One region of the Cohnella sp. GCM10020058 genome, then DNA from elsewhere that is predicted to be linked to it. Evidence: predicted binding sites of a transcription regulator. Region 1 holds the regulator's gene; each other region holds the start of a gene.

What was found. Region 1 encodes LexA, which represses DNA repair genes until DNA is damaged. Its sites were predicted from a motif close to CGAACATATGTTCG; they were not measured.
Region 2: ACFSR7_RS20125 (sigma-70 RNA polymerase sigma factor region 4 domain-containing protein) is a predicted target of LexA. The motif match lies at 2,383-2,396, and genes of this name have one in related genera.
Region 3: ruvC (crossover junction endodeoxyribonuclease RuvC) is a predicted target of LexA. The motif match lies at 2,773-2,786, and genes of this name have one in related genera.
Region 4: ACFSR7_RS05985 (YhjD family protein) is a predicted target of LexA. The motif match lies at 2,965-2,978, and genes of this name have one in related genera.

Annotation. Positions count from the first base shown of each region.
Region 1 covers NZ_JBHUJV010000013.1:197,627-204,728, forward strand. Annotated here, with positions in the region: gene ACFSR7_RS22325 (HAD family hydrolase) at 1-715, opposite strand, end outside; gene ACFSR7_RS22330 (hypothetical protein) at 811-1,329, opposite strand; gene ACFSR7_RS22335 (DUF896 domain-containing protein) at 1,452-1,649, opposite strand; gene ACFSR7_RS22340 (LysM peptidoglycan-binding domain-containing protein) at 1,810-2,259, opposite strand; gene lexA (transcriptional repressor LexA) at 2,424-3,047, shown strand; gene glnA (type I glutamate--ammonia ligase) at 3,135-4,463, opposite strand; gene ACFSR7_RS22355 (MerR family transcriptional regulator) at 4,497-4,916, opposite strand; gene ACFSR7_RS22360 (methionine gamma-lyase family protein) at 5,043-6,347, opposite strand; gene hflX (GTPase HflX) at 6,388-7,102, opposite strand, start outside.
Region 2 covers NZ_JBHUJV010000010.1:10,636-17,737, forward strand. Annotated here, with positions in the region: gene odhB (2-oxoglutarate dehydrogenase complex dihydrolipoyllysine-residue succinyltransferase) at 1-793, shown strand, start outside; gene ACFSR7_RS20120 (M15 family metallopeptidase) at 1,269-2,267, opposite strand; gene ACFSR7_RS20125 (sigma-70 RNA polymerase sigma factor region 4 domain-containing protein) at 2,476-2,829, shown strand; gene ACFSR7_RS20130 (helix-turn-helix domain-containing protein) at 2,772-3,056, shown strand; gene ACFSR7_RS20135 (hypothetical protein) at 3,072-3,548, shown strand; gene ACFSR7_RS20140 (ATP-binding cassette domain-containing protein) at 3,548-5,347, shown strand; gene ACFSR7_RS20145 (TlpA family protein disulfide reductase) at 5,363-5,839, shown strand; gene ACFSR7_RS20150 (hypothetical protein) at 5,805-6,008, shown strand; gene ACFSR7_RS20155 (MauE/DoxX family redox-associated membrane protein) at 6,086-6,646, shown strand; gene ACFSR7_RS20160 (hypothetical protein) at 6,627-7,102, shown strand, end outside.
Region 3 covers NZ_JBHUJV010000007.1:140,477-147,578, reverse strand. Annotated here, with positions in the region: gene ACFSR7_RS10910 (LysM peptidoglycan-binding domain-containing protein) at 1-1,967, shown strand, start outside; gene ACFSR7_RS10905 (BofC C-terminal domain-containing protein) at 2,034-2,738, shown strand; gene ruvC (crossover junction endodeoxyribonuclease RuvC) at 2,896-3,399, shown strand; gene ruvA (Holliday junction branch migration protein RuvA) at 3,396-4,013, shown strand; gene ruvB (Holliday junction branch migration DNA helicase RuvB) at 4,037-5,044, shown strand; gene ACFSR7_RS10885 (thiol-disulfide oxidoreductase DCC family protein) at 5,041-5,511, shown strand; gene ACFSR7_RS10880 (SpoIID/LytB domain-containing protein) at 5,508-7,102, shown strand, end outside.
Region 4 covers NZ_JBHUJV010000003.1:41,627-48,728, forward strand. Annotated here, with positions in the region: gene ACFSR7_RS05960 (hypothetical protein) at 167-379, opposite strand; gene ACFSR7_RS05965 (hypothetical protein) at 392-799, opposite strand; gene ACFSR7_RS05970 (hypothetical protein) at 861-1,124, shown strand; gene ACFSR7_RS05975 (hypothetical protein) at 1,214-1,843, opposite strand; gene ACFSR7_RS05980 (ATP-dependent DNA ligase) at 2,037-2,885, opposite strand; gene ACFSR7_RS05985 (YhjD family protein) at 3,006-3,392, shown strand; gene ACFSR7_RS05990 (SOS response-associated peptidase) at 3,430-4,110, shown strand; gene ACFSR7_RS05995 (hypothetical protein) at 4,544-4,789, opposite strand; gene ACFSR7_RS06000 (hypothetical protein) at 5,057-5,491, opposite strand; gene ACFSR7_RS06005 (hypothetical protein) at 5,671-5,967, opposite strand; gene ACFSR7_RS06010 (hypothetical protein) at 6,556-7,102, opposite strand, start outside.

The DNA.
Region 1 (7,102 bases):
CGGCTCCGTGGCGGTTGATCCAGATTGAGATCATCCCGACGCCGTTGGCGCCCTTGATGTCGGTCGTCAGCTTGTCGCCGACCATGACGCAGTCCTCCGCTTCAAGCCCGAGTCGCTGCAGCGCGTGAGCGAACAGCCTCGGCGACGGCTTGCCTTCCCCAAACTGTCCGGAGATGACGATCTCGTCAAAATAGGGGATCAACTCCGGCGTCATCGCAAGCTTCTCCTCTTGAAGATCGGGAGACCCGTTCGTCAAGAGCAGCAGCTTGTAATTCCCCTTGAGCGCGTCGAGCACCTCGAACGTTTCCTCATAGGCAAGCGGCAGCTTCCGGCGTTGGGCCGGAAACATCTCGGCAAGCTCGGCGCCCAGCTCCGGGCTGTCCACGCCAAGCGTCTTGAGTCCGCGCGTCCATGCTTCACGCCGATAATCCGGGACGATGGCTTCCATCCGTCTGAACATTTGATGTTCCCCGGCCTTAAAGTTCCCCCACAAACCTTCGAAAGGGTTGATCCCGATCATTTGCGTGAACGGAAACGTCTCGTACGTCTCATAAAGCGAACGCGCCTCGCGTCGCACCGCATCTTCCAACGCGGCTGCGTCGACGCCGGCTTCCCTTGCAGCCTGCTCGCAAGTCGCCTCAAAGGCCTGCTTGACGCTGCGGTCATCCCATAACAGCGTGTCGTCCAAATCGAACATTACCGCTTGAATCTTCATCTGACGTCCATCTCTCCCGTGCGCGATTGTTCAAATCCCGAATATCATTGGTTTAACCGTAGAAACGTACTTATAGAAAAGCGAATGTCCGTGGCTTATTTAGCACGGTTTTCCCACTCGATCTGATGCTGTCCAGCAAACTCCTTGAGCCGAACGGACATTGCATCCAGCGGATACCGGTTCATCAGCTTGGTGAACACCCAGTTGCCGCCTTTGATCGTCTCTACGACGATATAGCCAGGCATCTGGACGATTTTGCGAATCTCGAGCGGCTTAAGGGTCTTGTATCCCGCAAATTTGCGCGTCTCCAGCCTGTCCTTCGAGACGGCTAAATAAGGCCGACGGAGGAAGTAAAATACGGCGAGCAGCACATAACAGCCTACTGTTGCCCAGAACATGCCGGCGCTCTGTTCAAAGCTCGCGGACCAAGGCTTAAACAATAGAATATAGAACACGATCAGAAGCACGAGCGTGAAAGGCATAATGAAGCTTCGCCCTTTGAACCGGTCGATCTGCACCGAAGGAGCGGACAAACTCTGCTTCCCCTCTTTTTTGCGGCGTTTGTTGATTTGCTTCGAATTGCGCTGTACGGCGCGTTCCCATGAACGTGACACTGGATACCCTCCTATGTATAGGCAAAGCCGGCTTTAAGCCGGCTTCGCCGCGTTGCCGCATGAATAAGACCGATCATGCCATCTTTCACGACGTTAAATATCGGAATCTGCAAACGGGCGTATCAATGCTTGATCGTATTTTCGGGCGGTTCGTCCGTCCACTCGATCTGATCGAGCTGTTGCCTGAAGTTTCGTTTGAAGTTGTCCAGATAAAGCTTGCGCAGCTTTTGTCGCTCCAAAGTCTCTTCCTCGGTTAATCCGATCGTTTTGTGTTTATGTGCCAACTCGTTAATCCGAGCGATCAGTTTGTCGAATTCCATAGGGTCACCTCCCGTGTTGCCTCTTCTAATTTGACAATATCGCAAGGGGAATGTCAAGGCGAGGCTAAAGCAAAAAGACCGATATGCATCGGTCGATTAAGGATAGTCTATTCAAGAAAGATTCGTAATGCGAATATCGAAGGGATAAGAACGTGCGTTCCTATTCGACTTTATCGGACAGCTTGGCCGGAAGGACCAAGCGTTGACCGGAAGCAATGGTGGATGACGTCAGTCCGTTGCGCTTCATGATCAGGTGCACGGCCGCGATCGTCTTCATGCCGGCAGGCTTGGCACCCTCGGCAATCGCCCAAAGCGTATCTCCGCTGTCTACGGTCACGGTCGCTTCCGTTGCGGCAGCCGGACGGACGGAATCGGGCTCGGCTGATGCAGTCATCATGGACAGTCCCGCATAGATCAGCAGTGCGACAATCGGAATCAAAAACAGCCGCAGTCCCTTAAAGGAGACGATCGATTGAAAAGTGATCGCCAATGCCGTGCGCTCGACTCGCGCGGTCGAAGCGGAAGCTCGCCCCTCCCCGCTATCCCTCTTCATATATGTATAATCATTAGCCTTCAGCGAATCCGAACCGAGCAGCTGTACTTGTACCATCTCATCCACCCCAAACGTTTGTTCTGATACGAGAATACCACGAACATATGTTTGAGTCAACGATTTTGCGAACGCAAGTTCCCTAAGAACGAATGTTTGTACGAACTCCGGTTCTGTGTTATAATTTGTCATATGAATTTTCAAGTCAGTAGGAGGGCTTCGAGGTGTCGAAGATGTCCAACCGTCAATCCGCCATATTGGAATTTATTAAGAATGAAGTCAAGGACAAGGGTTATCCCCCATCCGTGCGCGAGATCGGCGAAGCCGTCGGACTCGCTTCGAGCTCTACCGTGCATGGCCATCTAGACCGTCTCGAAAAGAAAGGCCTCATTCGCCGCGATCCGACCAAGCCGCGCGCGATCGAGATTACGGACGGCGAGCAGGATCCTGTCGTTCAGTTCGCGCAGTCCATTCGTCAGGTTCCGCTTGTGGGCAAGGTCACGGCGGGCGTGCCGATCACCGCAACGGAGAATATCGAGGAATACTTCCCGCTTCCCGCCCAGATGGTCGGCGAGCAGACGGTGTTCATGCTCTCCGTCAGAGGCGACAGCATGATCGACGCCGGCATTCATAGCGGCGACTACGTTATCGTGCGCCAGCAGCAGACGGCTACCAACGGCGATATCGTCGTCGCCATGACCGAGGAAGACGAAGCGACGGTCAAGACGTTCTACAAGGAGCGCGACCACATCCGCCTTCAACCGGAGAATACGACGATGGAGCCCTTGCGCTTGAATAACGTGAGCATTTTGGGCAAAGTCATCGGTTTAATCCGCAGCATTCGATAATCGTTTTATTCCTTCATTCGACATCAACAACAAAGAATCCTCGGGATCGCGAAGCGATCGCCGAGGATTCTTTGTTGTTGCCGAGTATTAATAAGTCGTCAAATATTGATCCCGCTCCCATTGGTGGACCTGGGTGCGATAGATGTCGTATTCGATTTCCTTCATTTCATAGAAATGCGTCAGCGCGTGATCGCCGAGCGCATCGCATACGATCTCATCGCGCAGCATCTCGGACAATGCTTCGCGAAGATTCAGCGGGAGGCTTGGAATGCCTGCGTCGATGCGCTCTTCTTCGCTCATCACATATATATTGCGGTCGACCGGCGCAGGCAGCGCCGTCTTGTTGCGAATGCCGTCGAGGCCGGCCTTCAGCATGACTGCAAGCGCCAGGTACGGATTGGCAGCCGGGTCCGGATTGCGGACTTCGACGCGCGTGCTGAGGCCGCGGGACGCCGGAATACGGATCATCGGACTGCGGTTGCTCGCCGACCAGGCGACATAACATGGCGCTTCATAGCCGGGAACGAGCCGCTTGAACGAATTGACGGTCGGATTCGTGATGGCCGCCATGCCCCGCGCATGCTGCAGGATTCCCGCCATATAGTGACGCGCCACCGTGCTGAGGCCCAGACGGTCGTTCGCATCGTAGAACGCATTTTCCGAGCCCTTGAACAGCGACTGATGGCAGTGCATGCCCGAACCGTTCATGCCGTACAGCGGCTTCGGCATAAACGTCGCGTGCAGTCCGTGCTTGCGTGCGATCGTCTTGACGACGAGCTTAAACGTCTGGATTTGGTCGGCCGCCTTGATGGCGTCCGCATATTTGAAGTCGATCTCGTGCTGCCCGGGTGCGACCTCGTGGTGCGAAGCTTCGATCTCGAAGCCCATTTCCTCGAGCATAAGCACGATATCGCGACGGCAGTTTTCGCCCAGATCGGTCGGCGCAAGGTCGAAGTATCCGCCTTGGTCGTTAAGCTCTGTCGTCGGATTGCCCTTCTCGTCGGTCTGGAACAGGAAAAACTCGGGCTCCGGGCCGACATTAAACGACGTATAGCCAAGCTCCTCCGCTTCCTCGAGCGCACGCTTCAAGATGCCGCGCGGATCGCCCGCGAACGGCGTGCCGTCAGGCATATAGACGTCGCAGATCAGGCGCGCGACGCGGTCTTCCGTGACCCACGGGAAAACGACCCATGTATCGAGATCCGGATACAGATACATGTCGGACTCCTCGATCCGAACGTAGCCTTCGATGGAGGAACCGTCGAACATCATTTTGTTGTCCAACGCCTTTTGGAGCTGGCTTACGGGGATTTCCACGTTTTTGATGATGCCCATCAGATCGGTAAATTGCAAACGAATAAAACGTACGTTCTCTTCCTTGGCAATCCGAATGATATCCTCGCGCGAGTAGCTCATGACAGCCTCCTAGTATGGTCGTTGTAGGTACAGCTACTTGTTCTTGTAAAAGCGGGACAGCTCGCCCTGGATGAGCGATACTTGGCCCGGGCGCTTGTTGCCCGACATGATCTGCTGCTTGAGCATGCGGTGAAGCTGAGATTCGGACATCTCGCGTCGCTTGACCTCGGACAGCTCGTTGATAATCGTTCCGTCATCCGCGCTCTCTCCGACCGGGTTCATCACCTGCTTGATGCCGGCGATGTTGACGCCCTTTTCGATCAGCGCCTTGATCTCGAGCAGACGCTCGACGTCGTTAAACGAAAAAAGCCGCTGATTGCCCGCGGTCCGGGCGGGTTGAATTAATTCGTGTTGTTCGTAATATCGTATTTGCCGGGCAGTCAGATCGGTCAGCTTCATGACAATGCCAATCGGGAACAGCGCCATATTTCTGCGTATTTCGTCGCCAGCCATAACATATCAACCTTCCATCTGGGCGCGGAATTTGCAACCACTCCCATTGTAGCCCGGGCCGCAAAACATGTCAAGGAATGTGAGGTTTAATTCCAATGAGCATACGCAGCTTCGCAAGAGGCTTGGCTATTGATCCCGCCGAACTGACATCCCGCCGAGCATGCCGCGAGCATGCAGCGACTGCCAAGCCTCCCGCACCGCCAATTTAACGTGCGCATACGTTAAACCGCCCTGCATGTATGCGATATAAGGCTCGCGGATCGGAGCGTCCGCGGACAGCTCCAGGCTGCCGCCTTGTATAAAAGTGCCGGCCGCCATAATGACCGGATGCTCGTAGCCGGGCATGTCCCATGGCTCGGGGACGACATGGGCGTCCACCGCGGCCGCGCGCTGCACGGCTTGGACAAAGGCGATCAGCGGCGCTTCCGAGCCGAAGGCGATCGCCTGGATGAGGTCGGTGCGGGGCTCGTCCCAGCCGGGCTTGGTCTCGAAGCCAAGCTGTTCGAACACGGCTGCCGCGAAAATGCTGCCCCGGACCGCTTGCGAGACGAGCAGCGGCGCCAGAAACAGCCCCTGGTAGATCGACCGCGTCGTGCCGAGCATGGCGCCGACTTCCGCCCCGATGCCCGGCGCGGTCATGCGGAAGGCCGCCTGCTCGACGAGCTCCTGCTTGCCCGCGATATATCCGCCGCTGGCCGCGAGCCCGCCGCCCGGATTTTTAATGAGCGAGCCCGCGATCAGATCGACGCCGACCTCGCACGGCTCGCGATCTTCGGTGAACTCGCCGTAGCAATTATCGGCGAAAATGACGGCGTCCGGCTTAATCTGCCGCAAACGGCGGACCATCTCCGCAATCTGGTCGATCGTAAACGAAGAACGCCACTCATACCCCCGGGAGCGCTGGATCGCGAATACCCGCGTACGGGGCGTCACCGCCGCGGCGACCGCCGCGATATCCACGCCGCCGTCAGCGAGCAGCGGGATCGACTTGGCCTGGATTCCCCAATCGGCAAGCGAACCGATACCATCCCCCGGCTTGCCTACGACCTTGCGAAGCGTGTCGTACGGTTCGCCGGTCACGAACAGCAGCTCATCGCCCGGCCGCAGCACGCCGAACAGTGCCGTCGAAATCGTATGCGTGCCCGAAGCGAAATGAGGCCGCACCAGTGCGGCCTCCGCTCCGAATACATCTGCGTAAACGAGATCCAGCACTTCGCGCCCCCTGTCGTTGTAGCCGTAGCCCGTCGAGGAGGCGAAGTGATAATCGCTCACTTTATGCTTGCGGAAGGCGCGAATGACCTTCCAGTTGTTCCGTTCGCCGATCCGGTCCGTCTCCGCAAAACGGCCGGCCGCGAGCATCTCCGCCCTGTCGGCCAGCTGCTGCCATTCCAGATCCGTTGCCTGATTGTCCTTGCCTTCGTTTGCCTTCATGTTTCCCTGCTCCCATTTCCGAACCGGTTCGCGCTTACGATCAGACCGAATTCACGTTTTCTACGAAATAATGTTCAAGCGACCTTCCGTACTTCTCCAGATCCGCCGGATTAATGCGAAGCTTAAGCAGCAGACGATCCTCGTCCGTGTCTTGCTCCAGCACTTCGCCTACGCGGTAGGCCAGCGCGACCAGTTCGCCGCGTTCTGCGGGGAGCGACAGCAGCCTCACGTCTCCCAGGAGCTTGTCCTCGATGCGGCGCACGAGCATGTCCATATCCCGCGCGCTGAATGCGCTGACACGCAGCGTATCGGAGCCGCCGGCGAGCAATCCGATTGCCGCCGGCGGACATTCGTCGATCTTGTTGTAGATCAGCAGCGTCGGCTGGCCGCCGGCCCCGAGCTCCGACAGCACCTCGTCGACAACCGTACGCTGCCGGTCCCGCATCGGGGACGACGCGTCCACGACGTGTAATAGCAAATCCGCCTCGTTGACCTCTTCGAGCGTCGCCCGGAACGCCGCCACCAGATCGTGGGGCAGGTTCTGAATGAAGCCGACCGTATCGGTGAGCAGCACTTCCTTGCCGCTCGGCAGCGGCAGCGCGCGGGAGGTCGGATCGAGCGTGGCGAAAAGCTTGTTCTCCGCAAGCACGTCGGCGCTCGTGAGCTGCCGGAGCAGCGTCGACTTACCGGCGTTCGTATAACCGACAAGCGCAACCTGGACGACGCCGTTTTTTTTGCGGCGTTCCCTGTGGAGC
Region 2 (7,102 bases), on a different contig from region 1:
CGGCTCGCAACCTGCAGCGGCACCAGCTCCCGCAGCTCCGGCGGCCCCTGCTGCCAAGGCTCCGGCAGCCGCGGCTTTCCAATCGGCCAAGCCGTACGAGCGCAAGAAAATGTCCCGCCGTCGCCAGACGATCGCCACTCGCCTCGTCGAAGCCCAACACACGGCTGCGATGCTCACGACCTTCAACGAAGTCGACATGAGCGCAATCCTCGACGTTCGCAAGCGCCGCAAGGACGCTTTCAAGGAGAAGAACGAAGTCAATCTCGGCTTCATGTCCTTCTTCACGAAGGCTGTCGTAGGCGCGCTGAAGCAGTATCCGCTGCTTAACGCAGAGATTGACGGCGAAGACATTATCGCCAAGCAATTTTACGATATCGGCATTGCCGTATCCGCCAAGGAAGGTCTCGTCGTACCTGTCGTTCGCGACGCCGACCGCCTGAGCTTCGCCGAGATCGAGCGCTCCATCGCCGATCTGGCCGTCAAGGCGCGCAACAACGCGCTTGCACTGTCCGACCTGCAAGGCGGCACGTTCACGATCACGAACGGCGGCGTATTCGGCTCGCTGCTCTCGACCCCGATTCTGAACGCGCCGCAAGTCGGCATCCTCGGCATGCACAAGATCCAGCACCGTCCGATCGCGGTTAACAACAACACCGAAGTCGCGATCCGTCCGATGATGTACATCGCGCTTTCCTACGACCATCGTATCGTCGACGGCGCCGAAGCCGTCCGCTTCCTGGTCGCTGTCAAGGAAATGCTCGAAGATCCGGAAACGCTGCTGCTGCAAGGCTGATTGGTCTATAAACTGGAGCCCCGCTTAATTTTGCGGGGCTTTTTTTGATTTTCCAGGCCAATTAACCTCCTCGGACTGATTTAGTTTAAAAACATCCTTTTTCGACATTTGAACGATATCCCCTTCACACAGGGACGCTGCGTATTAAGTGGTTGCATCCCAAAATGCGTGACCAGCTCATATGAAATTAGAAGCGACAGATTCACTTCTAAAGCAATCGCAGAACCTATTTTTTAAATTTGAAAGGCAATGATGAAAGGATGATCAGGGGCACCCTGAGTGAACGGGATACCGTTCAAAGGCGCAAAAATCGGGTCATTCCTGAGCGAATGGGATACCGTGCAAATGTGCGGAAGTGAGCTTGTCCCTGAGCAAAGGGGATACCGTTAAAATGCGTAAATTACAGTTTATTTTCGTTCCTTCTTCCACAATATAAAAAGAACGCCCGCGATGACGAGCGTTCTTTCCGTTCCGATTAAGCTTTGGTTGCACCGTTTGCGGCGGCCTCGAGATAGGCTTCAAGTGTGACGCCTTGCTTCATAATCTGTTTAGCGGCTTCTTTGCCGACGTACCGGACGTGCCATGGCTCGTACGAATAACCGGTTACGTCCTCTTCGCCTTTAAGGAAGCGGATGATAAAGCCGTATTCCGCGCAGTGTGCCGCAAGCCACTTTCCTTCTTTGGTGTCTCCGAACTTTTGCTCCAGCTCGTAGTTCGCGCTTGCGCTGGAGACGTCCATCGCGAGACCGGTTTGATGCTCGCTTTGGCCCGGCCTTGCACTCGTGCGATTCGCGACTTCTTCGCCTTTAAGGTCCGCATTGCGGGTGAAAATCGATTTTTGCGTCGCATAGGATCGATAGCCGGATACGGCTTTCAGCGTGATTCCGTCTTTTTGGGCGCCAGCGAACAGCTTTTCCAGCGCGCTAGCTGCGGTTTTCCTCATTTTCTGCTTCGGCGAATCGCCGGAAAACGAAAACTCGACATCCGGCTTTACTAGATCGTCCGGCGCATAAGTGGATGAAAGCTCTCGCTTTTTATTGACCAGGACAAGCATGCTATCGGAATTCGTTACGACGGCTACGCCGTTTTTGCCGACCTCGATCGTTTTGTCCGGCGCATTGACCTTAAGCAGCGCGTCCAGGCTGTCCGAATTGGAGCTGTCATCAGGCTCTTCGGAGGCATTCGAAGGTTCATCGGACGCTGCCGGCTTTGGCGTTGGCGTTCCGTTAGGATCTGCCGTTTCGGAAGACGACGGCGTTTCGGCTGCAGGAGACTCGGTGCCGGAAGGTTTTGCGCTCTCCGTCGCTTCGCTCGCCCCCCCGGTGCTGCCCGAAGGCGAGGCTGAAGTCGATGCCGTCTCCGTAACGGCCGGCGGCGCTGCGCTTTGCTGTTTATCCGTTCCTATAATATCGTCGGCTTTCCATATGACGACCGCGACGACTACGCCCGCGATTAGCCATCTACCTATCTTCATTTCTCGATCCCTCCCGATTCTACTATTTAGACGTTGATAGAGTTCGAATTGTTTCGACAAACTCCGCAAATGGGCCGATGAAATCAACTTCACCACCAATTCCCTAAAATAAATAGGAACAAATGTTCTTGTTATGGTTGTATAATGGAAAAGTCAGTCTCCTACATAGATGAGAAGGAAAAAACGCTACGGTAAAAGGAGGATTGGAATGGACGACGAGCTGACCTTGTTCACGGAATTCAGACAGCGGCTGACAAGAGCCGCCTGGCGCATGCAATATCGCAATCGATCCCGATTAAACCGGGAGCTCGCGATCGCCGCGGCCGAACAAACCGATAGGGGAGAGCCTGCGGATCAGGCGATATCCATGCTTTTCGTGCAGGAGGTTCTGCTGGCGATTCCATCGTATCCGAGCAGAACCGTCATGCAGAAGCTGATCGTAGACGGGAAAACAGAGCGCGAAGTTTCTCGCGAACTGGGCATTACGCAACAGGCGGTGAACAAATGCAAACAAAGAGCGGTCGCGGCGATACGCCGACAAATGGGCAGCTTCGCCAACTAGTAAAGGCCGCGGGGGACGGCGATCAGATCGCCAAACTGCTGATTCTTGATTTTTTTGAACAGGAGATCGACGATTTGTCACGCTTCATGCGCATGCCGAGGGATGAGGCCAAGCAGGCGCTTAAGCTCGAACTGCTGGAACTGATCCGGCTCAAAGCGGAGGAGATGGCGGCGGTCGGACTGTGCGCCGAGACGCAGGCTGCTTATGCAGTCGCGAATAACGAATAAGGAGAAGGATCGACCATGGAGTATCGAAAATTTATGCGCGGCAGCGTCCCTGCTTATCCGAAGGGAACGGCGTTTCCCGAACGTCTTGCGCTTATGGGCGGGGAAGAGGAAACCGACTTGTCATGGCTTCGGCATACGGCGTCGGGGTCGGTGGTGTTCGTCATGAGCGCGGGCTGTGAGGCTTGCGATTTGGATGCGGCCGTCGGGTTCATGGAGGAGCGCCCAGAGCTTGCGTATCTGCTGCTCGCGGAGGCGAACGATGCGGATTTTGAACTGCTCGTACAGGAGCTTGCTCCATTTTCGGTCCGCGTCGAGCGGTGCGAGATCTCGGCTGTCGCCGACCGGACGCCGATTAAGGTCATTCCCTTTATGATAATGCTGGATCGCGAGGGCGTCGCGGTCGGGTCCGGCTTGTTCAATACGACGCTTGACGCGTCGGCTCACGCTCGCACATTAGGTGCAAACGGTATGGCTGCAGAAGCCGAAGCTTGATGAAAAAGCTCGGGCGCATCGCATCGGAAGCTGCGGCATCCGTATGGCGGGTATATCGTTTCGACAAAACGGGCGTGCTGCTCTCTATCAGCGTACTCGCTGGCAACGCACTGCAGTCCTATGGGACGCTTGCCTTCACGGAGCGCACGATCAATGCCGCGGTCGGAGGCGACACGAGAGCCTTCATCGCGCCGCTTGCCGCACTCGCAGGCATACAATTGCTCGGCGCCGGCCTGAACGCCTTTGCCGCTTATCGCGCGTCACGGATGCATCTGGCGTACGCCAACAGTTGCGAATTGGAATCGATCGAGGAGACCGGTGCGCTCCCCCTGGCCGAGCAGGAGCATCCGCAGTACGAGGAGAGGCTTGCCTTGCGACGGTTCGCCGCCACCAAGCCCTTCGAAATGTACGCACAGTCGACGCAGCTGCTGATGAAGCTGGCCACGGCGATGCTCGGATTCCGTTACCTGTCGGGCGTGCACCCCGCCGTCGGCGCGCTCGCCGTCGCGGTCGGATGCTTGAAGGGCGGTCTGTCGCTCATGCTCGTGAAGCGCAAGACGGTGATGAACGGGGAGCTCCAGCGCGCATCCGTACGTCCCTCCTACCTCTACGGTCTGCTGACGGCTTCGTCGGCGCAGAAGGAATTGACGGTCCACGGCTCGCGACGGTACTACAAGGACCGGTGGCTGTCCGCCAAGCGCGTTTCCGATGCGATCCTGACCCGCATTCAGCGGATGCAGCTGTCGGCGGGCTTCGCCGGAGAAGCGATATCCGCGGCGGGCTATGCGGCAGCCGCATGTGCGGCGGCCTGGGCCGTCCGCGAACGCGGACTGGGCGCGGGCGAATTCATGGCTATTACGATGGCGATGAGTCTGATTTCCTCGAACTTGTCCGCGGTCCTCCAGAGCTGGTCCGATGTTGCAGAGACGCATGCTTATTTATCGGAGTCCAAGCAGAAGCAACCGGCGTCATCTATCCTCGATCTTCGCCGCCGACAAGCCGTCACCGCAGGCCAAGGGGGAAGGCCGTTTGTTTTCAACAAGCTGATCTCGATCCCCGCCCTCCGTTACACCTATCCGAACCGGGACAAGCCTGCGCTGGATATTGGCGAGATGCAGATACGCAGGGGAGAAAAGATCGCGATCTTGGGCGGTAACGGCTCGGGCAAGTCCACTTTGCTCAAAATCGTGCTGGGTTTGTACGTCCCCGAGGGTAATCCCGTTCGCTATGACAATGTACCTGTAGGCGCATTCGGGCGCAGCAGCATGTTTGCACGTGTCCATGTGCTCTTCCAGGACTTCGTACGCTATCAAGGCACGGTGCGGGAAAATATGGCCGCAGGCCATGCTGCCGCATTAACAGACGATGCAAAGCTTCGGAATTCGCTGAAGATGGCGGGGCTCGGCGAACTGGCGACGGGACACGGTCCCGATACGCCGCTCGGTCAAATCGACGGCAGCTCGATTTATTTGTCGGGCGGGCAGTGGCAGAAGCTGGCCTTGTCAAGAATGTTCCTGCATGCGGATGCGGAACTCTTCGTGCTGGACGAGCCGACTTCGGCGCTGGATCCGCTGAGCGAGACCGCCTTGATCGATGCAATCTGGGAACGCTGCGCGGACAAAACCGTGCTGTTCGTCACGCACCGCGTTGCCCTGGCTCGAAGAGCGGACAGGGTGTGGGTGATGGAAGAGGGACGCATCGTAGAGGACGGCAATCACGAGTCGCTGATGGAATTAAAAGCGCGCTATGCCCAAGTATGGCAGGAGCAGCAGGAGCTTCACAATACACCGACTTTATAAAAGGAGTGGACTGCTATGAGTTTGCGATTAAAACCGGGCGGGCGAACGCCCGACATTCCGCGGCCCGGTATGGCTGTTCCCGATCTGGGACGGGCGGGAGCGCCGGGGCCGAACGGACAGCCGAGGTTATTGGTGTTCGCTTCGCTTTATTGCGCCGATTGCATCGAATTGTTCCCGCATTTGGCGCAGGCAAGCGCAGCGCTTCCGGAATATCGGTTCATCCTGATTGTTGCCGGCGATCCGGGCGACGTTCGCGAAATGTCGGACTATTTCGCGTGGACGTTCCCCGTGTATCCGGTTAATGCCAGAGACATGCTCGACGTACTGGGCGTGCGGACGTATCCGCTGGCCATCTTTGACCTCGGCGACGGAAAGGTCGCACGTGCTGCTGCCGTTCACGACGAGGCCGAGATCAGGCGGCTTGCCGAAGGACTGCTCATGAAAGGAGGTGAAAAATATGGCTTGCGTATGCCCGACGAACTACACGCTTGACGGCGAGATTCCGCAATACACGTATTGCGTCGCCAAAACCTGCTCCGCAAACGGCACGACTTACCCGAAGGAATACTGGATCAACAAGACGATCCAATGCGTCAACAACTACGTGCCCTATGACGTAGCGTATGTGAACTGCGACCAACAGGGCGGCTGCTGCGCTTAATGGCGCGACGGGAGCCGGGCGAAAGCCCGGCTTCTTGCTTTTTTTCGAACATTCGCGATTGAGGGAGGAATTGCAAGATGTTCTGGGAAAATGAAATGGCCTGGCTCTGCGATCTTGCAATGGCTGCCGTTTTTGCGGCTTCGGCTTATGGCAAAGGGCAGGCCATGACAGATATGCGCCTGGAAATAATGGCATACAAGCTGCTGCCCGCACGCTTTGTGCCGGGTGCGGCGTGGTCGGTGCTGGTCTTGGAATGGGCGCTTGCGGCAGCCTTCGCTGCAGGCGGAAGGCTTGAGGGGGTTAAAGAGTCTGCTGCAATCTTTGTCCTGCTGGGCATGACAGGGTTGAGCCGGCGCCGCAAGCGGAATGCAAGAGGGAACGCAGAACTAGAAAGCGGGGCGGATCGCTGTGCCTGCTTCGGCGCGAACCATCCTCTCGGCAAGCGCCCGATGCTGCGCAACGCAATTTTCGTCGTGATCGCCATTGCCGGTTGGATGACAGAACGGCCGGCTGCGTCGGGAGCGGGGGGCGCGGCGTTCGTGCTAGCCGTCGCGGCGGCAGTCTGGCTGCTCGAAGCGCACAAGCTGCAAAAGGAAAGCGGAGAAGGGAGGATTGGGGATGGGCATGTCTCCGGATAAGGCGGTTGCCGTTCTGGCCGGTATCGTCGCAGCGATGGCATGGCTGACGTATCGTCGGTCAGCGCGGGCGAGACATCGCTTGCTGCGGGAGCTGTTCGCGCAGGCGGCTGCCGTCGCGGGGTTCGAGCCGCAAGCCGTGCTCGTCGTGCAGCCGCAGCAAGGCGCGGACGCGGAACTTGTCGCACGGATAAGAAGTGCCCCGCGAAGCTGGCATGTCATCGTGGCCGGCCCATCGTGGCTGGCCGAACTGAAGCGCGCAGCTTGGCGAAGACCGGTGAGCGGGAAGGAGCTGCTGCCATTCCGGAGGGGAGCCCTGAATGAACGCTCATACCTGGCAATGCGCCGAGGCCGGCGCTTCGAGCTGGTTTATGAGCTGCTGCCCTACATGGAGAGGCTGGGCCCGCCCTGGCCAAAGGTCGGGGTCGAATCCCCTTCCGCAGCCGCTGATGCCGCTGT
Region 3 (7,102 bases), on a different contig from region 1:
ACGAGATCGCTCAGGATTATACGATCCAGCAGGGCGATACGATGTGGAAGCTGTCGAAAACGTACCAAGTGCCATTGGCGGACCTGATCGCGGCCAATCCGCAGATCGTCAATCCGAGCGCGCTTTTGACGGGCCAAGTCGTTCACATTCCGAAGCTGCCTGCCGAAGGCTCGGGCGCATCGGAAGACATGCAACACCATCACCATCATCATCATGGCAAGCCGGAAGCGGGCGTCATGCCTGCCGCCGGAGAAAAGCCGAGCACGGCGGTCATGCCCGGTTCTATGGAAAAGCCCAGCACGGCAGTGCTGCCCGGCGCGACGGAGAAGCCGAGCACGGCGGTCATGCCGGCCGTAACTGAGAAGCCCAGCACGGCACCTGTGCCGGTCGTGCAGCCGCCGCAAGTCACGGCACCGATCGAAGTCCAAATGCCCGCGCCTCCGCCGCCCGCTCCGCCGGCGCCGCCTATGCACGAGCATTATCCGGTCTACATGACGACGTATCAGCAAACGTCGGACCTGTTCCTGCAAATGCCGCAGCCTGCCGTCGAGGCATCGACGGCCCCGGTCGGGTATGGTCACGCGGGTTACGGGTACGGACATGAAGCGGTGTCCCCAGCCGCAACGGGTCCGGCTACGTTGCCGGCCGCGACGCAGGGATACGGCTACGGTCAAAACCAAAACGCTTCCGTCAGTCCCGCGAGTTCCATGCCCTACACTTTCGGCGACGTCAGCCCTGCGACGGCCAAGCCAAACAGTTACAGCGCAGTCAGTCCGGCAACCGCTATGCCAAGCAGTTACAGCGCAGTCAGTCCGGCAACCGCTATGCCAAACAGTTACAGCGCAGTCAGCCCTGTGACCACCATGACGAATAACTACGGCGCCGTCAGTCCCGCCGCCGTCCAAGGTTATAATGGTTACGGCACCGCCGTATCCCCTGCAAGCGTGCAGCCGTATGCCGGCGTGCCTTGCGGAGGCGGCATCGGACCGCTCGTGGGAGGCATCCCCGCGTATCCGGGCCACATAGGCGGACTTGAAGGGGGAATCCCGGGGCACCTCGGAGGCCTTGAGGGCGGTATTCCCGGCCAGCTTGGCGGCATTGAAGGCGGCATTTCGGGCAATCTGGGCGGCTTGAGCGGAGGTCTTCCCGGTTATCTGGGCGGCATTGAAGGCGGCATCCCGGGACATCTCGGAGGTCTTGAGGGCGGCATCCCCGGCCAGCTAGGCGGCATTGAAGGCGGCATTCCTGGCAATCTGGGGGGGCTGAGCGGCGGTCTCCCCGGCTACCTGGGCGGACTCGAGGGCGGCATTCCGGGTCATCTGGGAGGCCTCGGCGGCCTGCAGACCGGATGGGGCCAGGCGCCATGCCATCCGTGCGCAGGAACGCCAGTCTCCCCTGCTGCAGCGATATCTCCGGTACAGATGTCCGGCTATGGCTACCCGAGCGGCGTCATGCCGGTTCAAACGAGTATATCTCCCGTTTCAACGGGCTACGCCCCGAATGCCGTCTCACCGAGCATGGTATCGCCGGCTGCCGTCGGTCCTGCCGCGAGTCCTTACGGCTATGGCTACGATCCGCGATTCCCGCTGACGGCCGGCTACGGCACGCAGCCGTTCACGCCCGAATATTCTCTGCCGTACCGTGACGGCTTCGGCTTCGTGCAGTATCCGCTGGCCGGCGGCGCCATCGACGCGGCCAACAAGGATCTGGCGTATGCATCGGCGGCGATCGATTCGGAGAACGACTCGGAAAGCGACCGCTTCGTGGACGAAGGCGATTCGGAAATTGAAGCCAAGCCGAAAATCGGCGTCGCCAAGACGGCCCGTTCATCCGCTCAGCGGCAAGGAACGGCGGGATCCGGCGCGGGATCGGCGAAGCGGGTAGCGTCATCCTCGGCCGGCAAAAACCAGGCGCGCGTCGCTTCCGCCCCGAAGAGCCGGAAGAGCCTTCCTTGGATCAAATGGTAAGCCTTGATGCATAACCCGATGAGCCCGGGATCACAATAGGGTTAAAACGGAAAAGAAGGGATCCCGGTGCTCGGAAATCGGTTTCGCCATTGGAAGAAGCGATTAAAGCGCAACAAGCGTCTGGCATGGTCCCTCGGAATATGGGCTGCCGCCGTATTGACGGCGGCAGCGGCGCTGGCCGCAGTCGAGCCCCGTTTCGGGCGTGCGGAGCGTCACGACGGCGCCATGACGGACGCCGAGGCCGTATGGCTAGACAAGCGGTCTTCGCTCCTGTCGTTCGAAGGTCCCGATTCGGAACGGGGTCGGGCGATCGCCGCGCTCGCGGGACTCGAAGGAAAGGTAGAGGTCGTGCTGCAGCGCATGTACGTGTGCGGAGAGGAGATCCGTCGGCTCGGATCGTTCTCCTCGACGGAAGCGATGGACTTGCTCAAGGCCCACCGCGAGTGGACGGCGACGCTCCAGGACGCGGACAGGCTCGTCATGCGGGAATCGGTCGACGACCTTTCGGCGTCCTGCAAGGCATCGGCGCGAATCGGTATGGATAGAGGCGGCAACCTCTCTTTGTTCGACGGTCCCGTGAAAAAAGACAAGGTCATCCGGACTTTTTTTCACATGGACGTCAAGGCGCTGGAGAGCGGTTTGTCGCCCGAAGAGCTGCGAAGACTGCAGGAGGGTTTGCCTGTAGGCGAAGGAACCGACTATCATCAAGTCGTGACCCGTCTCGGCGAATACGCCGATAAGCCGGGATATGCCGGCCATGCGGCCGAATAGCCAGGCTGCCGGCAGGCGGCAGCCACGAAGCGCTCGAGCGTTCGCTCGAGCGCTTTTTTATTGTGTCGGCCGGCTGTTCGGCTTTCTGTTCTCATCCCCGTTTTCAAATGGTATAATCAAGTAGTCTGTCAGTAGATACAGGAAGCGGGGAACCCTCATGCGGGTACTCGGGATCGACCCCGGCATTGCAATTATGGGATTCGGATTCATCGACAAGATCGGACATCGTCTCGTACCGGTGCAATACGGGAGTATCCAGACGACGCCGGACACGGCGCAGGAGGTCAGGCTTCAGCAGATTTACGAATCTTCCTGCAAGCTTCTGGACCAATACCAGCCGGAGACCGTTGCGGTCGAAAAGCTATTTTTCAACAAAAACGTTACGAATGCATTCAGCGTCGGCCAAGCGAGAGGCGTACTGATGCTGGCGGCTGCGCAGCGCGGCATTCCGATCGGCGAGTACACGCCCATGCAGGTCAAGCAGGCGGTCGTCGGATACGGCGGCGCGGAGAAAAAGCAGGTGCAAGAGATGGTGAAGCGCCTCCTCGGACTCGCGAGCGCGCCAAAGCCGGACGACGTGGCGGACGCGCTGGCCGTCGCGATCTGCCATGCGCATGCGAGCGGCATGAGTCAATTGATGAACGGAGCGACGCGGCGGTGATCGATTACTTAAAAGGTTTTGTGGCGCATATCGAGCTCGAGTACGTGGTGCTCGACGTGCGGGACGTCGGATACAGAGTTTTCACGCCCAATCCGTACGGCTTGGCGAGAAGCGAGGAGCAAGTGCAGCTCTACATTCACCATCACGTTCGCGAGGACGCGATCCAGCTGTTCGGCTTCACCACGCGGGAAGAGCAGAGCCTTTTCCGCAAGCTGCTCGAGGTATCGGGCATCGGGCCGCGCGTGGCGCTGGGCGTGTTGGCGGGAGGACGGCCGGAGGCGGTCGTGGCGGCGATCCAGCAAGAGAATCTGACATTTTTGACGAAGCTGCCGGGCATTGGGAAAAAGACGGCGCAGCGGATGGTGCTCGACTTGAAGGATAAGCTGGGTTTTTCATACGATGCGGCGGGCCTCGGCTTGTTTGCGGCGGAGCCTCTCTCGCTGCCGGACGACAGCCACGCGTCGTGGTCGGCGGCCAGAGAGGCGCTCTCGGGCCTTGGCTATCGGGATGCGGAGCTGGACAAGGCCTGGGCGGCGCTCAAGGACAGGATCAAGGCCGAGGACTCGCCGGACGTGCTTATGAAGCTCGCGTTGCAGCAGTTATTTACCGGTTGAAGAGCGGAAAGGGGGACGCGTAGGTGGAAGACCGCATCGTGACCGCTCATTTGATGATGGAGGACCGGCAGGCGGAGCTGAGCCTGCGTCCGCGGTATTTGAACGAGTATATCGGCCAGTCGCAAGTGAAAGACAACATGAAAATCTACATCGAGGCCGCCAAGCTCAGGCAGGAGGCGCTCGATCACGTCTTGCTGTACGGCCCGCCCGGGCTCGGCAAGACGACGCTGTCGAACATTATCGCCAACGAGCTGGGAGTCAGCATTCGGACGACCAGTGGGCCTGCAATCGAGCGGCCCGGCGATTTGGCCGCCATTTTAACGAATCTGCAGGAAAACGATGTCCTGTTCATCGACGAGATCCACAGACTTCATCGCACGGTCGAAGAAGTGCTGTACCCCGCGATGGAGGATTTCGCGCTGGACTTTGTTATCGGCAAGGGACCGAGTGCGCGGTCGGTGAGGCTGGACCTGCCCAAGTTTACGCTGATTGGCGCGACGACGCGCGCAGGATTGCTGTCCGCGCCGCTGCGCGACCGGTTCGGGGTCGTCAGCCGTCTCGAGTTCTACAATGAGGACGAGCTGGCCTTTATCGTGTCGCGTACGAGCGATCTGCTCGGCGTGGACATTATCGGCGAAGCGTCGCGCGAGATCGCACGCAGGGCGCGAGGCACGCCCCGCATCGCGAACCGGCTGCTCAAGCGCGTGCGCGATTACGCGCAGGTGCGCGGAGACGGCATCATCACCGAGCAGCTTGCGCACGAGTCGCTCGAGCGCCTTCAGGTCGATCCGATGGGCCTCGACGCGATCGACCACAAGCTGCTTCATGCGATGATCTCCCGTTACAAAGGAGGACCGGTCGGCGTGGATACGATCGCTGCATCGATCGGGGAAGAGAGCCAGACGATCGAAGACGTGTATGAGCCGTACCTGCTTCAGATCGGCTTCCTGCAGCGCACCCCGCGCGGTCGCGTGGCAACGCCTGCCGCCTATCGTCACTTGGAATTGCCGATGCCCGAGCAGCGGGCATGACGGCGGAGGCAGGTGCGGACAGGCCGCGTGTCCTGACCGTGTATTATGACGGCGAATGCAAGCTTTGCCTGACGGCCGTGGACCGCCTGCGTCGATCGCGTACGAGATCCGAGCTGCGGTTCGTGCCGCTTCAAGCGGTACCGGCAGGCAGCTTGGTAGGCGCTCACGGCGCGCCAGAAGCAAAAGCAGATGCGGGGCATCTGTCGCAGATACTCGTGAAGGACGAATCGGCAGGCAAGGTGACCGGCGGCGCCGATGCGGTCATGCTCCTGCTAAGAGACATGCCGAGCCTGGCTTGGCTTGGGCGGTTAGGCGCGCTGCCGGGACTGAGGCTGTTAAGCGCCGCCGTCTATCGGCTCGTCGCGAAGTACAGGTACCGGTTGTTCGGAAGAAGCGACGCCTGCGAGGACGGCTCATGCAGGACGATCGTCACAGACCAAGATGGATCACACGGAGGATCGAGATGACTAAAATGAATCGCCGGATCGCGCTGGGCGCATCCGCCGCGGTCCTGCTAGCATGGGCTGGAGCGGGCGGAACGGCGGCGAATGCCGCCCTCGTACCCGATACGATACGCGTTGGCCTGTTTCTGGACCTGGGGTCCAAGTATCAATCCACGACACCCGTCGCGACCCTCGTATCCGCGGGCGGACTTAGACTGTCCTGGGTCGGCGGACAAGGAAAGGCGGACTATCCCGCTCCCGGCGGCACCGTTCGGTTCGCGGTCGACGCTTATCGGGCGATGGTGCTCGAGACGGCGGATTTTTCTGCCGCACAGACGGTCCTTAAAAAAATTCAAGCTTCCTCCAAGGCGGGTTTCGTGACCAAGCTGACGAAGAAGGGAAAGACCGTCTATCAAGTGTCCGAAGGCGTCTATAGCACGGCGGCCACAGCGCAGTCGGCCCTGTCGAAATGGGCATCGGCAGCGGGCGGACAGAGCTCGCTCACCCCAGCTTATGTGGCAGGTCCGCTTGCCGTCGAGGCCGGCCCGTACGCCGGCGCCAGCGAAGCGTCTGCAGCAGCTCTGCAGCTCGGCAATGCGGGCTTCGACGCCTTCGTCGCGATCAAGCCCGCAGCAGACGGAGCGGCTTATGTCCTCCGCATCGGACAAGCCGCCAGCCAGGCCGAACTGACGAAGATTCAAGCAGCCGTAACGGCTGCCGGCTTCTCGGCTAAGCTGCCGGAGGCGAGCACCGCCTATGCCGTCATCCGGGACGATGTCACGTATACGGGCTCCGCGACGAATTCCGCCCCGCTGTATGCTTTGCCGGCCGCGGGCGGCACCGCGCTGCAGGCGGACGTTCAGAGCGACGGCAACATCCAGGTTGTCGAGCGCAGCAAAAACAAATATCGCGGCAGTATGCAGATCAGCGTGCTGAACAACAATCTCGCCGTGGTGAACGTTGTCGGACTCGAGCCGTATTTGTATTCCGTCGTCGGCGCCGAAGTCGGCTCCAGCTGGCCGGCAGAAGCCCAGAAGGCGCAGGCGGTCGCCGCCAGGTCGTACGCGCTCGCGGGCGGCGTGACCTATCAGATCGCCGACGTCGTGGACAATACGTACAGCCAGGCTTACAACGGGCTCGGCTCGGAGAATGCGAACTCCACCGCCGGCGTGCAGGCGACGTCCGGCGAAGTTATGACGTACGCCGGCAAGATCATCACCGCCATGTTCGGCGCGAGCGCAGGCGGCGTTACCGCGGATCCGCTCGAATATGCCGGCAACGCGATTCCTTACTATGCCGGAGCGGTCATAAGTCCGGACGACGGCATACAAAAGGGCAAGCTCGACTGGTACCGCGTCGCGCTCGATTCGGGTACGGTCGGCTATATCCGCAGCGATCTTCTGGCCGACAAGGGCCAAAAAAACGAAGCGGGTCTCGCCATGCTCACCGTGACCGGAGACAACGTGCAGGTTCGCCCGAGTCCGCGCGTTCAGACCGACGTCCAGCCGGTCGCTTCCGTCAATGCAGGGACGCTCGTGCTGTCCCTCGGCAAGACGCCGGAATATACGAATAACAGCTGGGTCGAAGGTCCGCTCGCCGCGGACAAGCTGCTCGC
Region 4 (7,102 bases), on a different contig from region 1:
ATCCGCAGCGACCGGCAACCAGGCCCCGGCGACGTCGGCCGGCGCGAGTTCGAGGAGCAACTGCAGCTGAAGGCGCCGGCAAGCCGGCCGCGTCTCCCGGATCCGCTGCGATCGCAACCAGGCGCCCGAAGAGCAGCTGCAGGCATCGGTTACTGTCACAATTGATTTAGGGTAGACAGATCTCGGAGATATCTTTGTTCTGCTGTACATCATCTGCAAATGCCCCTGCAGCAGTAAAGGCATAAAAAAGCTCACTGTATGATTTTGAAGCGACCAATTTTCCGTTTAAAAATACTTGTACAGCTGGGCCGCTAGCAAATAAATCTGCAATAATGGACCAAATTCCTGCAGACGTTTCCAAAACTATTTTTGACTCCATCTTTCTCAGTCCCTACTCAATTTCAATGGTCGGTAGATTAAGCGAATCGAGCATCCCCTGGTATCCTTGTGTGTTTTCAAGCCAGGATCCATCTGTAAAATAGATCCGTCCCTCCCAGTCTTCTTCTGCGACCTTATTAATTAGACTTATATTTATTAGCGCCGGATACGGTGCTCCATTATCTTTAATACGCTTCGTGCCTAGCGTTCGACCTACGACATCTATCTGACGTGAAAAGCCATAATTACCGACTAGCGCTTCTTTTAACTTCTCAAAAGAATAATAGCTTACTTCCATATCTTCATTGTTTAGCAGCAAAAAAATGACGCGTTCGCCGTCGCATACAATCGCACGAATTGTATTTAAAGAAATTTGCTGATTCCTCAGATCCAAATAGTGTGTTTTCATGCCTATTTTCAATTTACTTTCTCCTTTGAGGATCCTATAATAGGATCAAATTAATAGAAAGGGGGAAACCACCATGGCATCAACAATGGATTCTGTCGTAGCAAAGGCCGAACATCTCATTGGCGCCAAGTGCACAGGTGCGGAATTCAGCCTCGTCGGCCCGGTACCAGTTGGACATCTTGAGCTTACATTCAGCCTGCCACCTCAGCGATATTCTCTGGCCAGAAGTTTCAGGTACAGCGGCAACAATGCCAGCTTTCAGCTTCTGAGCAATAATCGAATCAAAGTTACTGCCTCATGCCTCAATAACATGGCTCACCTACTGCAAGCCATTTAAGGAGCGACTCAAGATTAAATCAAATCATCCTATAGCTCAAACCTAGTTCCCCGTCACTTTAGCGATGGGGAACTTTTAATTTCTTTCTCCTACAGTCCTCCCTCGGCATCGCTCCACGTTCTACGCTCATCAATAAACTTGCCTTGAAATGCTTGTCTTTTTTGCGCTTGTTTAGCAGACGTAAGATCTCTTTCCAAATCATTTGCTTCCACGAACCAGGCCTCTAATTGTGGATCGGGTATACCGCAGGCTTGTACTGTAGCCATCAGCCTTTGCACGTTCCAGATATGACTACCAACTAAATAACGTCTGTAAGTATCCTCGTATCCCATCTGCTTAAGTTTATTCCGAAATGTCTGTAAAGCTGGGCTTCCGATTTTCCACATGCTGTATAAGCGCGACATCGGAACAGATTTTATGAATTCTAGAATTTCGGCTTTATGATGTGCTGCTGCATACGCAGTTATCTTGTTGCAACATGCGTCGAGAGTACTTGAAACACGTGCCGTTTGCTCCACGGCTCCTATAGGAACAAGCTCACCATCCTCTATCAAGTATGTTTTTTCGCAAGCAGTACAAACTAAACGATACCCAGTTTTAAACTCTTCATGGAGATAATCATCCTTATTTGTTACGAACCGCTTTTCATAGTGACCAGTACCACATGCGCATGTATATCTTCTAATATCTGTGTGATGATGCTCCATTTTATTGGCCATGTTTTTGACCCTCCTTACTCTCTTCTTTCAAGAAATATATTGTCCGTCTCGGCAGCCAACACCAAGTTTGCCCGGTTATGTTCTCCCATATTCTAGGAGTGTACTTAGCTCCTATAGTAACACAAAAAGGACACAAAACGGCATGATTAGACATACCTTCTGTATCCGTTTGATACTCAATTTAAGGTTTAATTCAAATTATAAAATTAACGAATTCCGGCGATCGCAGCATCCCTCGTCGGGTCCAATTCCTGAATCTTACCCGCACCTGAATCCGCGGCTCCATATACACAAAGTTCTTGTCCTGCCTAGTGATCAGGCCCGAAGATACCGCTCTAAACGCCTTCTTATGAGCCATCGGCACGAATTCGATGATGCCGGCCGGACGTCCTTCATAATGAGCAAGCCAACCAAATTCGCCCCGTCGATAACCGGCAATCGTCACATCGGCGTATTCATAGTTGATGATCTTAATCCAGCGCGGATCCCGGCGCCCGACATATGGGCTATTAGTTCGTTTCGCGACAATGCCCTCTAGCTTCCGTTGCCGAACCGCCTCGAACAAGTCCGTTCCCGATCCCTCAATACTCATTACGTTGCTGAAGCGCGCATCAGGCCGCAACACTTCTTGCAGTAACTTTTTTCTCCTTGAGAGTGGCCAAGAGCGAAGGTCCTCACCTTTGTATTGGAGAAGATCAAAAACGAAATATTGCACTGGCCAGGACTTCGCGGCCTCCTCGATCTTCCTTTCCTGCTTGAGCTGGAACCGCTCCATGACCGCCTCAAAATCTACGGCTCCCGTTACCGGATCCACGCGGGCTACTTCCCCGTCCAATACCGCGTCCGTAATATCTGCAAGTGGCACTTCATGGAGTTCCGGATATTGAGGCGTGCATAGCGTTTGGTGCCTCGTATATAGCGTCGCACGGCCATTCTTGATGGCCGTAATCAACCGATGTCCATCGATTTTTGGCTCAAAGAAATATCGCGGGTCATCAAAAGGATCTTCTCTTTTTGAAAGGAGCATTGGTTGAAAAAACATCTTCTGTCGTCTCCCCCTGTTTTGGTAATAATAATTTTAGCACTCGTTGCTTTGCGCGAATGCAGGTAAGTATTGCATAAGAACGTCAGTTCGATATAAAGTGGCAATGAGGTGGATGCCATGGGTGGCAGAGTGGATGCCGCAGAGCTCGAGATGATACGCGATTATTTACTATTGCCATTTATGATTACCATGGCCGAGCGTGCGCTCGAAGAAGCAGAGCGATCCGGTAACTTACTCAATAGACTGTTTGTCGAGGCTGCACATCTGTTGCTCGCTAGGCTGAGCACTGAGGCTGCCCGCATGCGGAAAGAATTTAGGGATCGGGGTATTAGCGTCCACGGACCGGCCCAAGAGGAAATGAAGGATATTCTAATGCTGCGCTACACCGTGCGAGGGTATGAAGATAAATTCGGAATTTACAGAGAGGTCGCTAAAGCGCAGATAAGCATTCAATTTGGACAGTATATGGGTGATTTGATTCGGGATATTAAGTCCATCAAGTAGTAGAAGTGATTTTTTAGAATAGGGAGCTGATTGGCACATGTGCGGACGGTACACGATTCAAACGACCCTTGAAGAGCTTATGTCGATGTTCCAAATAGATCGAGTAGGCGATATCCATCTGACTCCTAACTACAATGTTTCACCAACCCATGCCGTCCCGACAATCATAAACGAAGATGGCCAGAGACTTCTGTCTATGTTCCATTGGGGCCTTATACCTGCCTGGGCTCACGATAAAAAAATTGGCTACAGGATGATCAACGCCCGCGCAGAGACACTTACTTCGAAACCAGCATACAAAGGCTTGATCAAAAGCCATCGGGCCGTGATTCCGGCCGATGGCTTCTACGAATGGGCGAAGACGGACGACGGAAAGCAACCTTACCGTTTTATACTGAAATCCGGCGAACCTTTTGGCTTTGCTGGCCTATGGACAGAATGGAACAGTCCAGATGGTCCACTACGCAGCTGCACGATAATTACGACGAAGCCCAATGAACTTGTTGAATCTGTGCACGATCGTATGCCCGTCCTCCTTCCCCCTACCGCCCTTGATTCGTGGCTTGACCCCCATGAGGATGACATGGACAAGCTGCAGGATCTTCTCGTACCTTACGACGCAAACAAAATGCGCCGTTATCCCGTTTCTAAGGATGTCGGATCCGTAAAAAATACAGGCGCTGCCCTAATTGATGAAGTGCCATTAAATAGTAAATAATCTACACCGGCGTTCGCTGCCGGTGTTTTTTTATCGCTATCCGGATGCTGCTGCGGTGGCCGGCGCCTGGTTGCCGATCGCTGCAGATCTGTTTACGGATCGCTGCAGATCCGGAAGACGCGGCCGTTGCCGGCGTCTTCAGCTGCAGCTGCTCGAGCGCTGCTCCGGCCGCGACGTCGCCGGCACCTGGTTGCCGATCGCTGCAGATCCGGATACCGCGGCCGGCTGCCGGCGTCTTCAGCTGCAGCTGCTCGAGCGCAGCCCGGCCGAGACGTCGCCGGCACCTGGTTGCCGATCACTGCAGATCCGGCTACCTCGGCCGGCTGCCGGCGTCTTCAGCTGCAGCTGCTCGAGCGCCGTGCTGGCCGACGTTGCCGACTCCTGGTTGCCGATCGCTGCAGATCCGGATGCAGCGGCCGGACCGCCAGCACCTTCAGCTGCAGCTGCTACTCGAGCGCCGCGCCGGCCGCGACGTCGCCGACTCCTGGTTGACGCTCGCTGCAGTTCCGGATGCAACGGCCCGCCCGCTGGCGCCTTCAGCTGCAGTTGCTCCTTTGAGTGCCGCGCCGGACTCGATGTCGCCGACTCCTGATTGACGCTCGCTGCAGATCCGGACGCCACGGCCGTCCACCGGCGCCTCCAGCTGCAGCTGCTTATCGCGCGGACCGATCATCAGCAACGTCGCCGGCGCCTGGTTGACGATCGCTGCAGATCCGGACGCAACGGCCGCCCGCCAGCGCCTTCAGCTGCAGCTGCTCCTCGAGCGCCGCGCCGGCCGCGACGTCGCTGGCGCCTGGCTGATGATCGCTGCAGATCCGGATAACACGGCCGCCCGCCGGCGCCTTCAGCTACAGCTGCTCCTCGAGCGCCGCGCCGGCCGCGACGTCGCCGGCGTCCTGGTTGACGATCGCTGCAGATCCAGATGCAGCGCCGCGCGCCGGCGACTTCAGCTGCAGCTGCTCCTCGAGCGCCGCGGTGGCCGCGACGTCGCCGGCGCCCTGGTTACGATCGCTGCAGATCCGGATGCAGCGCCGCGCGCCGGCGACTTCATCTGCAGCTGCTCCTCGAGCGCCGCGCCGGCCGCGACGTCGCCGGCGCCCTGGTTACAATCGCTGCAGATCCGGATGCAACGGCCGCCCGCCAGCGCCTTCAGCTGCAGCTGCTCCTCGAGCGCCGCGCCGGCCGCGACGTCGCTGGCGCCTGGTTGACGATCGCTGCAGATCCGGATGACACGGCCGCCCGCCGGCGCCTTCAGCTGCAGCTGCTCCTCGAGCGCCGCGCCGGCCGCGACGTCGCCGGCGTCCTGGTTGACGATCGCTGCAGATCCAGATGCAGCGCCGCGCGCTGGCGACTTCAGCTGCAGCTGCTCCTCGAGCGCCACGGTGGCCGCGACGTCGCCGGCGCCCTGGTTACAATCGCTGCAGATCCGGATGCAACGGCCGCCCGCCAGCGCCTTCAGCTGCAGCTGTTCCTCGAGCGCCGCGCCGGCCGCGACGTCGCTGGCGCCTGGTTGACGATCGCTGCAGATCCGGATGCAACGTCGCCTGCCGGCGCCTTAAGCTACAGCTGCTCCTCGAGCGCCGCGCTGGCCGACATTGCCGACTCCTGGTTGCCGGTCGCTGCAAATCGGATAACGCGGCCGTTTGTCGGCGCCTCCCGATCGCTGCAGATCAGGATACGCGCCAGCCGACGTCGCCGGCTCCTCGATCGATGCGGATCCGGATGACGCGGCCGGCTTGCCTGCACCTTCAGCTGCAACTGCTCCTCGAGCGCCGCGCTGGCCGACGTTGCCGACTCCTTGGTTGCCGGTCGCTGCAGATCGGATGACGCGGCCGTTTGTCGGCGCCTCCCGATCACTGCAGATCAGGATGCTGCGCCAGCCGATGTCGCCGGCTTCTCGATCGATGCGGATCTGGATGCCGCGTCTGGCTTGCCAGCACCTTCAGCTGCACCAGCAATTGCTGCAGTCTTACTGTCGTTCGGTTGCCAACTATATAGTAGAAACTTCTTTTAAAATACGTATCAATTCGCCTCAGTCGGTACATATCTAATAAGGAGATATTTAAAGGGAAGGGTGATCTATCGCGGCTAAATATAGTGTCGCTGCTTGTTGCGATCAGCAGCAATGTAGAAATAACGTGATTACTGTTATATTACCTGCGTTATCTGAACAAGCTGCTATTGATACTGCGAACTTTCTGAACGGTACTGAAAAAAAAAGATGTCCTAGCTGTGGCGCGTTATTAGGTTATTTCCCCTATGAGTCGGATAATGAAGAAGACCCTTACCATTAGGTAAGGGTCTTCTTGCGGCCCACTAAGGGGCATGTGCTACAACTTTCGCGGCCCACTAGGGGGCATGTTTTGTTTCCGGTGTAACTCTTGTGTTATAAATATAACCCAGATGACATAAAAACGCAAGCAATTTAACGCATTTCCCTGGAATCTAGCCCGCTGATGCAGGATCCTTCGGCTCTTGAATAATCTTGCTTAGCAAACTAGTGTAAGCAGCCATCCGTACGTCTAATCGGCTTTGCATAATGGCTCCAGTCGCATCAACTTGTGCCGTTGCATTAACCAAATTACGCAGGAGTAGATCTCGTTCTGCAGTTTGAATTCCTGTTCCCTTCCGAATAATTTTATATTCGGTATTTAGATCGCTATAAAGTTTATATACCAATTCGTCCTTTGTATTACTCACATCGATAATGGGCCTATGAAGATGATCAAATTGTGCTTCCGGATCCTCAAAGATCGGAAGTGTGTCCGAATAGGAGTTGCGGATGTGCTTATTGTATAACGTCTCTTCGTTTAATCCATAAACCCTGAATCCTTCGTAAACACGTTGCCTTTGATCGGGTGATAAATATACGACCCCTGAGCGCCCCGTAGCGTCGTTATAGTGACGGTGAGATTGGATTCTTTTCCGGCTAACGCTGGTGATCTGATGCATCATTACCACTGTTTGATTTGGTAAATATGAGATATTTCCT